2 regions of the Vagococcus penaei genome follow, and region 2 is predicted to be linked to the other one. Evidence: a T-box and tRNA genes for the amino acid it is inferred to sense, from the RefSeq annotation. Region 2 holds a T-box; the other holds one or more tRNA genes.
The links. A T-box is a leader RNA that pairs with one kind of tRNA and senses whether it is charged. The one in region 2 lies ahead of tyrS (tyrosine--tRNA ligase), so its partner is inferred to be a tRNA-Tyr.

Region 1 (7,215 bases), 270 kb from region 2:
GTCGTAACAAGGTAGCCGTATCGGAAGGTGCGGCTGGATCACCTCCTTTCTAAGGATAATTACGGAAACACATTGGTTGAATTTACTTTGTTCAGTTTTGAGAGGTCTACTCTCAAACTAAATGGGGCCTTAGCTCAGCTGGGAGAGCGCCTGCCTTGCACGCAGGAGGTCAGCGGTTCGATCCCGCTAGGCTCCATTGGTAGAACCTTTACCATTATTGTTCATTGAAAACTGGATAGTTGAAGTTAGACATCAACATAAATTAAGTACACCGCGTGACACAGCGTAAGTTGTGAAGCGTTGTTTGTATCAGATATCGCTGTTTGATACAAACAAAAAAGATCTAACCATTAGGTTAGAAAAGGTTAAGTGAATAAGGGCGCACGGTGGATGCCTTGGCACTAGAAGCCGATGAAGGACGGGACTAACGCCGATATGCTTCGGGGAGCTGTAAGTAAGCTTTGATCCGGAGATTTCCGAATGGGGGAACCCAATACCTTTTATAGGGTATTATCTATTAGTGAATACATAGCTAATAGAAGGTAGACGCAGAGAACTGAAACATCTAAGTACCTGCAGGAAGAGAAAGAAAAATCGATTTCCTTAGTAGCGGCGAGCGAAACGGAAACAGCCCAAACCAATGAGCTTGCTCATTGGGGTTGTAGGACTCAGCTGTGGTAGCTGTTGTAAATAGTCAAATCGACCTGGAAAGGTCAGCCGGAGCGGGTAAAAGCCCCGTAGACGAAATTGACAACACACCTATGAGTATCCTGAGTACGGCGGAACACGAGAAATTCCGTCGGAATCCGGGAGGACCATCTCCCAAGGCTAAATACTCTCTAGTGACCGATAGTGAACCAGTACCGTGAGGGAAAGGTGAAAAGCACCCCGGAAGGGGAGTGAAATAGAACCTGAAACCGTGTGCCTACAAAAAGTCAAAGCCCGTTAATGGGTGATGGCGTGCCTTTTGCAGAATGAACCGGCGAGTTACGATTGCATGCGAGGTTAAGCTGAAGAAGCGGAGCCGTAGCGAAAGCGAGTCTGAATAGGGCGACGTAGTATGTAGTTGTAGACCCGAAACCATGTGACCTACCCATGTCCAGGTTGAAGGTGCGGTAAAACGCACTGGAGGACCGAACCCACGTACGTTGAAAAGTGCGGGGATGAGGTGTGGGTAGCGGAGAAATTCCAATCGAACTTGGAGATAGCTGGTTCTCTCCGAAATAGCTTTAGGGCTAGCCTCGGAATTAAGAATGATGGAGGTAGAGCACTGTTTGGACTAGGGGCCCGTCTTGGGTTACCGAATTCAGATAAACTCCGAATGCCATTCATTTATATCCGGGAGTCAGACAGTGAGTGATAAGATCCATTGTCGAAAGGGAAACAGCCCAGACCACCAGTTAAGGTCCCAAAATATATGTTAAGTGGAAAAGGATGTGAGGGTGCACAAACAACTAGGATGTTGGCTTAGAAGCAGCCACCATTTAAAGAGTGCGTAATAGCTCACTAGTCGAGTGCCCTTGCGCCGAAAATGTACCGGGGCTAAACATATTACCGAAACTGTGGATAGAACCTTTGGTTCTATGGTAGGAGAGCGTTCTAAGGGCGTTGAAGCTAGATCGTGAGGACTAGTGGAGCGCTTAGAAGTGAGAATGCCGGTATGAGTAGCGAAAGACAGGTGAGAATCCTGTCCACCGAATGACTAAGGTTTCCTGGGGAAGGCTCGTCCTCCCAGGGTTAGTCGGGACCTAAGCCGAGGCCGATAGGCGTAGGCGATGGACAACAGGTTGAGATTCCTGTACTCGTTTGTTTTGTTTGAACAATGGAGGGACACAGGAGGTTACGGAAGCGCACTGTTGGATATGTGCGTATAAGCAACAAGTCTTGGTGTGAGTCAAATGCTTACACCTCTAAGGACGAGTTGTGATGTGGAGGGAAATTTAGTACCGAAGTTCCAATATCACACTGTCAAGAAAATCTTCTAGTTAGAAGCAAACGACCCGTACCGCAAACCGACACAGGTAGTCGAGGAGAGAATCCTAAGGTGAGCGAGAGAACTCTTGTTAAGGAACTCGGCAAAATGACCCCGTAACTTCGGGAGAAGGGGTGCTAAACGCAAGTTTAGCCGCAGTGAATAGGCCCAAGCGACTGTTTATCAAAAACACAGGTCTCTGCAAAATCGAAAGATGACGTATAGGGGCTGACGCCTGCCCGGTGCTGGAAGGTTAAGAGGATGGGTTAGCAATAGCGAAGCTCAGAATTGAAGCCCCAGTAAACGGCGGCCGTAACTATAACGGTCCTAAGGTAGCGAAATTCCTTGTCGGGTAAGTTCCGACCCGCACGAAAGGCGTAACGATTTGGGCACTGTCTCAACAAGAGACTCGGTGAAATTTTAGTACCTGTGAAGATGCAGGTTACCCGCGACAGGACGGAAAGACCCCATGGAGCTTTACTGTAGTTTGATATTGACTGTTTGTGACACATGTACAGGATAGGTAGGAGCCGTTGAACTCGGAACGCTAGTTTCGAGGGAGGCATTGGTGGGATACTACCCTTGTGTTATGACCAGTCTAACCCGCGCCACTTATCGTGGCGGGAGACAGTGTCAGATGGACAGTTTGACTGGGGCGGTCGCCTCCTAAAATGTAACGGAGGCGCCCAAAGGTTCCCTCAGAATGGTTGGAAATCATTCGAAGAGTGTAAAGGCAAAAGGGAGCTTGACTGCGAGAGTTACAACTCGAGCAGGGACGAAAGTCGGGCTTAGTGATCCGGTGGTTCCGCATGGAAGGGCCATCGCTCAACGGATAAAAGCTACCCTGGGGATAACAGGCTTATCTCCCCCAAGAGTTCACATCGACGGGGAGGTTTGGCACCTCGATGTCGGCTCGTCGCATCCTGGGGCTGTAGTCGGTCCCAAGGGTTGGGCTGTTCGCCCATTAAAGCGGCACGCGAGCTGGGTTCAGAACGTCGTGAGACAGTTCGGTCCCTATCCGTCGCGGGCGTTGGAAATTTGAGAGGAGCTGTCCTTAGTACGAGAGGACCGGGATGGACATACCTCTGGTGTACCAGTTGTTCTGCCAAGGGCATTGCTGGGTAGCTATGTATGGACGGGATAAACGCTGAAAGCATCTAAGCGTGAAGCCCCCCTCAAGATGAGATTTCCCATTTCTTTAAGAAAGTAAGATCCCTGAGAGATGATCAGGTAGATAGGCTAGGAGTGGAAGTACAGTGATGTATGGAGCGGACTAGTACTAATCGATCGAGGACTTAACCAAATAAACGGTGTCACTTATGTTAATGATAACTTCAAATCCAGTTTTGAGTGAGCAATCACTTAATTAAATAGAACACTTATAGAAGTGTGGTGGCGATGGCAAGAAGGATACACCTGTAACCATGCCGAACACAGCAGTTAAGCTTCTTAGCGCCGAGGGTAGTGAAGGGTTTCTCTTTGTGAGAGTAGGACGCTGCCACGCATTTATAAGTATTCCGGCATAGCTCAGTTGGTAGTAGCGCATGACTGTTAATCATGATGTCGTAGGTTCGAGTCCTACTGCCGGAGTCCTTTTAAAGAGTCATTAAAAGCTAAAGCTTGGAGAGTTGTCCGAGTTGGCCGAAGGAGCATGATTGGAAATCATGTAGGCGGTAATAACTGTCTCAAGGGTTCGAATCCCTTACTCTCCGTAAAATAATAAATAAGGCCCGTTGGTCAAGCGGTTAAGACACCGCCCTTTCACGGCGGTAACACGGGTTCGATTCCCGTACGGGTCATAACAATAAATATATAAAGTTTTCAGATGGGAAAAGTCTTATTTAGCCAATAAGAATAGATGGTTCGAATCCATAAACTTTTTAAATGGTTCCGTGGTGTAGGGGTTAACATGCCTGCCTGTCACGCAGGAGATCGCGGGTTCAAATCCCGTCGGGACCGTTTAGGCGCAGTAGCTCAGTTGGTAGAGCAACGGATTGAAGCTCCGTGTGTCGGCAGTTCGATTCTGTCTTGCGCCATTTTGGAGGGATAGCGAAGTGGCTAAACGCGGCGGACTGTAAATCCGCTCCTTCGGGTTCGGCAGTTCGAATCTGCCTCCCTCCATTTTTATAGGGGTATAGTTTAGTGGTAGAACTACGGTCTCCAAAACCGTCAGCGTGGGTTCGAGTCCTACTACCCCTGTTGCTTCAATAGTATTATGGCGATTGTGGCGAAGTGGTTAACGCATCGGATTGTGGTTCCGACACGCGTGGGTTCGATTCCCATCAGTCGCCTTTTTTTATTGGGCTATAGCCAAGCGGTAAGGCAACGGACTTTGACTCCGTCACTCGTTGGTTCGAATCCAGCTAGCCCAGTTTTAATATGGTATGGCGGTATAGCCAAGTGGTAAGGCAGAGGTCTGCAACACCTTTATCATCGGTTCAAATCCGGTTACCGCCTTTTTCTAATTAATATATGCCGGCGTGGCGGAATTGGCAGACGCGCTGGACTCAAAATCCTGTGCCCGCAAGGGCGTGCCGGTTCGACCCCGGCCGCCGGTATTAGTTAGATTTTTTATTTTAATAGTATTATGGCGATTGTGGCGAAGTGGTTAACGCATCGGATTGTGGTTCCGACACGCGTGGGTTCGATTCCCATCAGTCGCCCTTTTAATGGGCTATAGCCAAGCGGTAAGGCAACGGACTTTGACTCCGTCACTCGTTGGTTCGAATCCAGCTAGCCCAGTTTATTTTATAGTATGGTAATAATGGCAAGAAGGATACACCTGTAACCATGTCGAACACAGTAGTTAAGTTTCTTAGCGCCGAGGGTAGTGAAGGGTTTCTCTTTGTGAGAGTAGGACATTGCCATGCTAGATAGATAATAGGCCCGTTGGTCAAGCGGTTAAGACACCGCCCTTTCACGGCGGTAACACGGGTTCGATTCCCGTACGGGTCATAACAATAAATATATAAAGTTTTCAGATGGGAAAAGTCTTATTTAGCCAATAAGAATAGATGGTTCGAATCCATAAACTTTTTAAATGGTTCCGTGGTGTAGGGGTTAACATGCCTGCCTGTCACGCAGGAGATCGCGGGTTCAAATCCCGTCGGGACCGTTTAGGCGCAGTAGCTCAGTTGGTAGAGCAACGGATTGAAGCTCCGTGTGTCGGCAGTTCGATTCTGTCTTGCGCCATTTTGGAGGGATAGCGAAGTGGCTAAACGCGGCGGACTGTAAATCCGCTCCTTCGGGTTCGGCAGTTCGAATCTGCCTCCCTCCATTTTTTTAATATGGCGATTGTGGCGAAGTGGTTAACGCATCGGATTGTGGTTCCGACACGCGTGGGTTCGATTCCCATCAGTCGCCTTTTTTAATGGGCTATAGCCAAGCGGTAAGGCAACGGACTTTGACTCCGTCACTCGTTGGTTCGAATCCAGCTAGCCCAGTATATAATTATTGATTAGTATATAAAATAAAAAGAAGATAGATTGAGTTTTCTCATATTCTATCTTCTTTTTTCTCATCTTTTATTGTACGAATTTAGTAAAAAACTGTTGGAGATTTAACTTCCAACAGTTTAAGTATAACTAGAAAAAATCAAGTGTGCTTGTTTTAGGCTAATATGAAATGTTTTATCTGATTGATTAATTGTAAAGACAATCAATTCGTTAAAATGATCAATATCTACTATATGGATAGTATCACCTACCGTTAAGTTAATTGACGACATATAATTTAAAACGGAAGTATCATCCATAACGCGGCCAATTATTAAGGAATCACCTGGTTTAAAATCAGAAATAGGTATTAAAGAAGGCTCTCGATAGTTATCATGTGTTGGAATGATTCCACCATGCGGGCAAGTTTTTGGTTTACTTAAGTATGTAAATAAGCGATCAAAAAAGATAGGATCTTTAACGTGTTCTAATTCTTCAGATAAATGGTGCAAATCATGAAGTGAATAGCCTAGTTTGTCATATAGAAAGGTTTCGATAATTCGATGATTTCTGATGATTGTAATGGTTTGATTAAGACCATTTAATGTTAATTTGACACCAGTATAAGGCTTATATTCTAAAAGGCCGTCACTTTGAAGTTTTTCTACCATTTCTGTGACTGAAGCAGGTGAGACATTTAAATGTTGCGATAAGGTTTTATTAGAAACGAATTCATCAATACCATTATTCTCATAAATCGCTTTTAGGTAATCTTCTTTATTACTCGATGATTTCTTCATAGGGGCCTCCTAAAGTAATATTGTAATCGGCTAACTAACTAATCAATTATAACATAGTTTACTAATTTTTTTAAACATTATTAGTCTAGGATATTTTTTTATAAATGACTATGATATACTACAATAGAGAAAGAGAGGTTGATATAATGGTAACGTTTTATTGGTACCCAAAGTGTTCAACTTGCAAAAAAGCTAAAGTCTGGTTAGATGAGCACGCGATTGATTACAAGATAATTAATATGATAGAAGAACCACCAGCAAAAGATTTATTAATTACATGGATGAATGATAATGATTATCCTATTCGACGTTTCTTTAATACTAGTGGTATCAAATATCGGGAGCAGCATCTGAAAGATATTGTTAATGAATTTACTGTGGAAGAAGCGGCAAGTCGTTTGACAGTTGATGGTATGCTTATTAAGCGTCCGATTATGCTATTAGCCAATAATCAGGTATTACTTGGTTTTAAGGAAAAAGAATATGAGGAAGCATTTTTAAATTAGGAGGTAAAATTGATGACTGATAAAAATTTATGGATTAAAGAAGAAGGAGACTTGATTAGAGTTGGTTTGTCTGAACAAGCACAAGATGATTTAGGAAAAATTAGTTTTGCTTCTTTTCCAAAAGTCGGTACAATTGTTGAATTAGGTGACGAAGTTGTTGAGCTAGAAGCTGAAAAAGCTGTAGTTGAATATGAATCACCTGTTTCGGGAACAGTCGTTGAGGTGAATGAGGCTGCACAAAATCAACCTAGTTTACTTGATGAAGCAAAGGCTTGGTTATTTGTAGTTAAACCTTAATTAAAAAGGGCTCTTTGTCAAATCGGACTGATGAGTCGGATATATGAGATGATAAATTTGAGATTATTCTCAGATTTATCATCTTTTTTAGTTATTTAATTTTAATAAGGCCGTTTATCAAGAAAATTCTTATGCGCATATTCGTAAAGGAGTTGAACCCGTAGGAAACTCTTTTAAGAGTTTTTATATGAGTGTTCTTAGCTTCG
Region 2 (7,215 bases):
TTAACGATTTTGATGATGTTGATTAATGGGACAACAACTGTTTTAGGTAAAGCCACACATCCAGCGATGGCGGGTATATCTGGCCTAGGTCATATTATTATGACGATTGGGCTAATTTATTTCTTTATTGTCTTGAAAAATGCAGTTAAAATTGTAAAATAAAAAAAGGTAAGCCGCAATTAAGAAGTTGCGGCTTACTTTTTTTTGTTAAATTAATCGTTTAAATGGACTAAAGTATATTTTTTCTTACCCTTACGTACGATGATAAATCGTTCGTCAAATGAGTTAGTAACTGTTACTTCAAAATCTGTGTCTTGAATACGGTCACCATTAATATAGATAGCACCATTGGTAATATCTTCACGTGCTTGACGTTTTGATGGCTCAATTTTAGTTTCAATCAACCAATCAACTAGATTCATTGGTTCTTTACCTATTGTTGATGACGGCATATTTTTGAAACCTTCTTCAATTTGTTTAGCAGATAGTTGTTTTACATCACCAGAGAATAAAGCCGCAGTAATCGTTAAGGCATCATTCAAGGCTTCTTCTCCGTGAACAAAACGTGTCATTTCGCTAGCTAATGTCTTTTGAGCTTCGCGTTTATGAGGTTCTGTTTCAACTTTTTGTGCTAAAACGTTAATATCTTCTTGTGATAAAAAGGTAAAGAATTTTAAGTATTTAACAACATCACGATCATCTTGATTTAACCAGAATTGGTAAAATTCATAAGGTGAGGTTTTTTCAGGATCTAACCAAACAGCACCGCCAGCTGTCTTACCGAATTTTGTGCCGTCAGCTTTCAGCATTAAAGGAATAGTTAATCCAAAGGCCTTTGCTTCAGCACCTTCTTTTTTACGAATTAAATCTAAACCAGCTGTAATGTTACCCCATTGATCAGCGCCACCAATTTGTAAACGTACATCATGGTGTCTGAATAAATGTAAAAAGTCCATCGATTGTAGAATTTGATAAGTAAATTCTGTAAATGAAATTCCCGTTTCTAATCGACTTGAGACAATATCTTTGGCTAACATAGTATTAATATTAAAGTTTTTGCCGTAATCTCTTAAAAAATCTAATAAAGATAATTCTTTTGTCCAATCATAGTTATTTACTAATGATAATTCTTGTTCATTGGCTTCATCAAAAAAGAGTTTCTTCATTTGTTTCGTTAATTTATCTACATTATGTTGAACTTGTTCCATGGATTGTAATTGACGTTCTGATGTTCGGCCACTTGGGTCACCAATCGTTCCAGTTGCGCCACCAATTAAAATAAACGGATGATGCCCGAATTGTTGGAATCGTTTTAGCATCATAAAAGGAATTAAGTGACCAATATGCATACTATCACCAGTTGGGTCAACTCCGCAATAAAGTGAAATTTTGTTGTTTGCTACATAGTCGCGTAAACCTGCTTCATCTGTTTGTTGATTAATTGCATCACGCCATAATAGTTCGTCAATAATATTTGTTGTCATATGTAATACGCTCCTTTATAAAAATATAATAAAAAAGTCCCAGTAGATAAAAATCTACTGGGACGAATGTCAGTTATCCGTGGTACCACCCAAATTGTGTTATTGTGACATAACACCACTTATCAACCTGTTAACGAGCGGTCCCGTTTCTTAATTTAATAAAGTGTAATTCGTTCGCCGTGTTTGTGTTAGCTTTCAGCAAATACTAACTCTCTAAATAACAGTGACAGGAAACTACTAGGCTTCTTAAGAAATACTTATCTTAACTATTAACATAGACGATAACTAATAGAAAGTCAACTATCTTTATCGGATTACGGAGAGGATTAATTACTTCTTCAAGTGGATGACTATGGCATAAAAAGCGTTCCTAGTTGACAACTAGTCGTAAAAGCGTGAAAATCAAGGAGAAGACATTTTAATAGTGTAATAGGAGGAATGCAGCAATGGAAAATTTTGATTTTCAAGCGTCAACCAATATTCTGTTTGGTAAAGGTCAAGTATCTCGTCTACCTGAAGTTTTAGCAACTTATGGTAAAAAGGTATTAATTACTTACGGTGGCGGTAGTATTAAGAAAAATGGTGTATATGATGATGTGATGAACGTTTTGGGCAAAGATTTTGAACTGTATGAGTTAAGTGGCGTTGAACCTAATCCTCGTTTGACAACAGTTGAAAAAGGTGTTGCACTTTGTCGTGAACATAACATTGATGTGATTCTATCACTTGGTGGCGGTTCGACAATTGACTGCTCTAAAACAATCGCGGCAGGCACTTTTTATGAAGGCAATCCTTGGGATTTAATGGGGAATGGTCAATTAGTGGAAAAGGCTTTACCGATTGTGACTATCTTAACTTTAGCTGCTACTGGATCTGAGATGAATGGCGGAGCTGTAATTACCAATATGGCAACAAAAGAAAAATTGAGTTTTGGTAGCCGTTTAGTTGTGCCGAAAGTATCAATTTTAGATCCGACCTATACATTCTCTGTTCCATCTTATCAAACACTTGCTGGGTCATCCGATATTCTTAGCCATTTATTTGAAAATTATTTTAATCAAACACCAAATACAATGGTTCAAGATGGAATCGCAGAAGGATTGATGCGTGCGGTATATCACTATACGCCAATTGCTTTAGAAAATCCACACGATTATGACGCACGTGCAAACTTAATGTGGGCAAGTTCTTTAGCTCTAAATGGCCTAACTGGTAGTGGTAAAAAAGGCGCATGGTCTTGTCACGCGATTGAACATGAATTGAGTGCTTACTATGATATTACTCATGGTATTGGTTTAGCAATTGTGACGCCAAGATGGATGATGCACGTATTAAATGAGGAAACAGCGCCACGTTTTGCTGCATTTGGTCACCGCCTATTTGATTTACCACTTAACAGTGAATCACCGATGGAAACCGCAAAACAAGCTATTCAAAAAGTCTATGAGACATCTAAAGCTTGGGGTGTTCCAATGACTCTAGGGGAAGTTGGTATTGATGACTCATTATTAGAAGAAATGGCAACTCAAGCAGTTAAGCATAGTGCCATTAGTACTGATGGTTATGTGCCATTATCAGTGGAAGATGTTGTATCAATCTATAAACAATCATTAACTGAAATGACTTTTTAATAAGACATTACCTAAATTAATTCCATCAGAAACAGCCTTGACCTATTGATATGGTGAAGGCTGTTTGTTTATTTATATTCAAAATTTCACAAACAACTTATGGTCCAATAGTAATGTTTTCAAGTTTATTAAAAGATAATCTATATTTGAGTAACTTACTCAATATTATCATTAATATTTGCATAAATAGATTTAATTTGATGTGCTTGAAAATAATTCTGATAATCTATATTGAATAGTTTATCTGAAATGATAACATCTAAAATATCTAAATCAGCGTAAGTAAGTAACGTTGAACGATCAAATTTACTTTTATCTGCTAGTAAGTAAATGCTATTAGCCTTATTTAAAATCGTTTTTTTTATATCGTATTCAATGACATCTGAATTCATAATACCATTTTGAATTGATACAGCAGTAGCTGCCATAAACGCTTTATCTACATTATAACGAGTCGATAAGTCATTAACATCTGCCCCAACAAAAGACCGAGTATCTTTACGATAAATATGACCTATAAGGAAGACAGATACGTTTTTTTTCGTTTCGGAAGTAAGAATAACATCTAAACTATTTGTGATAACAGAGACTTGAACATCGTCTGGTAGATAATCAAGAATGTATTTTGTGGTTGTACCAGAATCAATATAAATTAAATCATGTGGTTTAATTAAACTAGCTGCTTCTTTAGCAATAGCTTGTTTCGCTCGTTTGTTTTCAATGTTTCGATTTTGAAAGGATACAAGTGGATTTTTTTTCACGCTAATTCCACCGTATACTTTTTGAAAACGTGCATCCTCGATTATTTGATTAATGTCACGGCGTACGGTATTCATCGAGACATTAAAATGACGTTCAAGTTCTTTTAGTGAGACGAAATGTCTGTCAAGGATGTAGTGCTTCATTAGTTGTGATCTTTTTTCTTTCATAATAATAGCCTCTTTTTACAATTTTTAGTAGTTTTCTTTTTAATGTCATCATGAGTTTATCAAAAAATGATTAACTTGTCATTAGTATTAAAAATTTTTTTGTTTTTTTTGCTTATTTTGATAAAGTTTTGTTGACAGTTGCTCGTAGCTGATGTATATTTATTGTGAAGTTAACCAAAAAAAGAAAACTTAAGCAAGGATATAATCATATCTTGGTTAAGTAGAGGAGGCAATTATGTCAAGTAATGTAAGACAGTTAAGAAATTATATCAACGGCGAGTGGGTTGAAAGTACAACAACCAATTATGAAGTGGTTGTTAATCCAGCAACAAAGGAACCAATTTGTGAAGTTCCATTGTCAACACGAGCAGATTTAGATTTAGCTGCCGAGACAGCGCATGAAGCCTTTTTATCTTGGAAAGAAGTGGCAGTTCCACGACGTTCAAGAATTTTATATAAATTCCATCAATTATTATTAGAAAACAAAGATGAGTTAGCAAAATTAGTTACTATTGAAAATGGAAAGGCTTTATCTGAGTCATATGGTGAAGTACAACGTGGGATTGAGAACGTTGAATTTGCAGCAGGAGCACCAACACTAATGATGGGTGATAATTTATCTTCGATTGCGACAGATGTAGAAGCAGCCGTTTATAAATATCCAGTTGGTGTTGTTGGCGGAATCACACCATTTAACTTCCCAATGATGGTTCCTTTCTGGATGTTCCCAATGGCTATTGCAACAGGGAATACAGTTGTGATGAAGCCATCAGAAAAAACACCAATGTTAATGGAAAAAATTGTTGAGTTATTAACAGAAGCTGGCTTACCTAAAGGTGTTTTCAACATCGTTTATGGAGCACATGATGTTGTGAACGGAATTTTAGAGCATCCACATATTAAAGCTATTTCATTCGTTGGTTCAAAACCAGTTGGTGAATATGTTTATAAAGAAGGTTCAAAAAATTTAAAACGTGTTCAAGCATTAACAGGTGCTAAAAACCATACGATTGTTTTAAATGATGCAAACTTAGATGATAGTTTACCTGCCATTATTGGTGCAGCATTTGGTTCAGCTGGTGAGCGTTGTATGGCTGCCGCAGTTGTGACTGTTGAAGAAGGTATTTATGATGAATTCATGACACGTTTAATCGCTGAAACAAAAAATATCAAGATAGGTAATGGCTTAGAAGATGGCGTCTTCTTAGGACCAGTTATTCGTGAAGAAAACTTAACTAGAACATTATCATATATCGAAAAAGGGATTGAAGCCGGAGCAGATTTAATTTGTGATGGACGCGATGTTGTAACAGAAGATGGTTATTTTGTTGGACCAACTATTTTTGGTAATGTGACAACTGACATGGATATTTGGAAAGATGAGTTATTTGCTCCAGTATTGTCTGTTATGAAAATCAGTGGCTTAAAAGAAGGAATTGAGATTGCTAATAAATCAGAATTTGCTAATGGCGCATGTCTATTCACTAACAATGCTTCAGCTATTCGTTATTTCAGAGAAAACATTGATGCTGGTATGTTAGGAATTAACTTAGGTGTTCCAGCTCCAATGGCAATGTTCCCATTCTCTGGTTGGAAATCATCATTCTTTGGAACATTACCTGCTAATGGTAAAGCTGGTGTAGAATTCTACACACACAATAAAGTTGTTACAGCAAGATATTCAAGAGATGATATCTAATTCAGTAGTCCTTAGATAGTAAAGGAAGGAGGTTTTCTTTTTGGCTGAGTTAAAAAGAAAACAATACAACAAAGAGTTATCAAAAAATGTCTTCGAGAATCAATTAGTCACACGTGAAAATAGTGGATTATCTTATATCGAATTACGCTTGTTGACCATTGAGTCTGGTGGAGTTTATGAAGAGAGTCTAACCGATTTAGAAGTTTGTGCGGTTGTTTTAACAGGTAAAGCTACTATTACTGAAGGTCAACATTGCTTTAATAATATTGGGACACGCGATGACGTATTTGAAAAAATTCCAACGGATAGTGTGTATGTCTCAGCGGGTAAAACTTATCAAGTAACGACTGAAACAGAAGCTCGTATATTATTATGTTATGCCCCAAGTACACTTGATTTACCGACACAATTAATCGCAGCAGCTGATAATACTGTTGAAAAACGTGGCATCTATCAAAACAAACGAATGGTTCATAACATTATGGATGATCAATCGACTGTTTCAGACAAATTAATTGTTGTTGAAGTCTTTACTGATAGTGGTAACTGGTCAAGTTATCCACCGCATAAGCATGATCAAGATAATTTGCCAGTAGAGTCATTTTTAGAAGAAACTTACTATCATGAAATGAACCCACGTCAAGGCTTTGTTTTCCAACGTGTGTATACGGATGACCGTTCACTAGATGAGACAATGGCAGTAGAAAATGGCGATGTCGTTATTGTGCCAAAAGGTTATCATCCGGTATCTGTACCAGATGGTTATGATGGTTATTACTTAAATATTATGGCAGGGCCGACTAAAAAATGGAAATTCCATAATGACCCTGACCATGAATGGATTTTATCACGAACATAATCGATAAATTTAGGAGAGAAGAGACATGACAGAGAAGAGATTCGATTTAATCGCTGTTGGTCGTGCTTGCATTGATTTAAATGCAGTCGAATATAATCGTCCAATGGAAGAAACATTAACTTTTAGTAAATATGTTGGAGGTTCACCAGCCAATATTGCCATTGGAGCAGCAAAATTAGGTTTAAATTGTGGATTTATTGGCAAGGTTCCAGACGACCAACACGGACGTTTTATTACAACATACATGGCTGATGCTGGTATTGATACAAGCGAAATGATTATCGACCAAGATGGTCATAAAGCAGGTTTAGCTTTTACAGAAATTTTAAGTCCAGATGAGTGTTCGATTTTAATGTACCGCGATGACGTAGCAGATTTGTATTTAGAGCCAACTGAAATCAATGAAGATTATATCAAATCATCTAACATGTTAGTGGTTTCTGGTACAGGACTAGCAAAAAGTCCATCACGTGAAGCAGTGTTAAAAGCTGTATCAATCGCACGTAAACATAATGTACAAATTGTTTTTGAATTAGATTATCGTCCATACACTTGGCAAAATCCAGAAGAGACAGCTATTTATTATTCATTAGTAGCTGAGCAATCAGATATT

Region 1: it encodes a tRNA-Tyr, which carries the amino acid that the T-box ahead of tyrS (tyrosine--tRNA ligase) is inferred to sense. The anticodon was not compared.

What each region holds. Positions count from the first base shown of each region.
Region 1 covers NZ_CP019609.1:2,039,954-2,047,168, forward strand. The annotation lists rRNA gene BW732_RS09655 (16S ribosomal RNA) at 1-49, shown strand, start outside; tRNA gene BW732_RS09660 (tRNA-Ala) at 124-196, shown strand; rRNA gene BW732_RS09665 (23S ribosomal RNA) at 364-3,275, shown strand; rRNA gene rrf (5S ribosomal RNA) at 3,361-3,476, shown strand; tRNA gene BW732_RS09675 (tRNA-Asn) at 3,489-3,562, shown strand; tRNA gene BW732_RS09680 (tRNA-Ser) at 3,595-3,684, shown strand; tRNA gene BW732_RS09685 (tRNA-Glu) at 3,700-3,771, shown strand; tRNA gene BW732_RS09690 (tRNA-Asp) at 3,859-3,931, shown strand; tRNA gene BW732_RS09695 (tRNA-Phe) at 3,936-4,008, shown strand; tRNA gene BW732_RS09700 (tRNA-Tyr) at 4,013-4,093, shown strand; tRNA gene BW732_RS09705 (tRNA-Trp) at 4,101-4,171, shown strand; tRNA gene BW732_RS09710 (tRNA-His) at 4,191-4,263, shown strand; tRNA gene BW732_RS09715 (tRNA-Gln) at 4,273-4,344, shown strand; tRNA gene BW732_RS09720 (tRNA-Cys) at 4,359-4,429, shown strand; tRNA gene BW732_RS09725 (tRNA-Leu) at 4,447-4,530, shown strand; tRNA gene BW732_RS09730 (tRNA-His) at 4,563-4,635, shown strand; tRNA gene BW732_RS09735 (tRNA-Gln) at 4,643-4,714, shown strand; rRNA gene rrf (5S ribosomal RNA) at 4,727-4,842, shown strand; tRNA gene BW732_RS09745 (tRNA-Glu) at 4,856-4,927, shown strand; tRNA gene BW732_RS09750 (tRNA-Asp) at 5,015-5,087, shown strand; tRNA gene BW732_RS09755 (tRNA-Phe) at 5,092-5,164, shown strand; tRNA gene BW732_RS09760 (tRNA-Tyr) at 5,169-5,249, shown strand; tRNA gene BW732_RS09765 (tRNA-His) at 5,263-5,335, shown strand; tRNA gene BW732_RS09770 (tRNA-Gln) at 5,344-5,415, shown strand; gene BW732_RS09775 (metal-dependent transcriptional regulator) at 5,547-6,206, opposite strand; gene BW732_RS09780 (arsenate reductase family protein) at 6,353-6,712, shown strand; gene BW732_RS09785 (glycine cleavage system H family protein) at 6,725-7,009, shown strand; gene BW732_RS09790 (ISL3 family transposase) at 7,101-7,215, opposite strand, start outside.
Region 2 covers NZ_CP019609.1:1,769,770-1,776,984, forward strand. The annotation lists gene BW732_RS08410 (DUF2871 domain-containing protein) at 1-162, shown strand, start outside; gene tyrS (tyrosine--tRNA ligase) at 213-1,484, opposite strand; T-box leader at 1,540-1,744, opposite strand; gene BW732_RS08420 (iron-containing alcohol dehydrogenase) at 1,931-3,115, shown strand; gene BW732_RS08425 (DeoR/GlpR family DNA-binding transcription regulator) at 3,271-4,044, opposite strand; gene BW732_RS08430 (CoA-acylating methylmalonate-semialdehyde dehydrogenase) at 4,280-5,743, shown strand; gene iolB (5-deoxy-glucuronate isomerase) at 5,784-6,602, shown strand; gene iolC (5-dehydro-2-deoxygluconokinase) at 6,628-7,215, shown strand, end outside.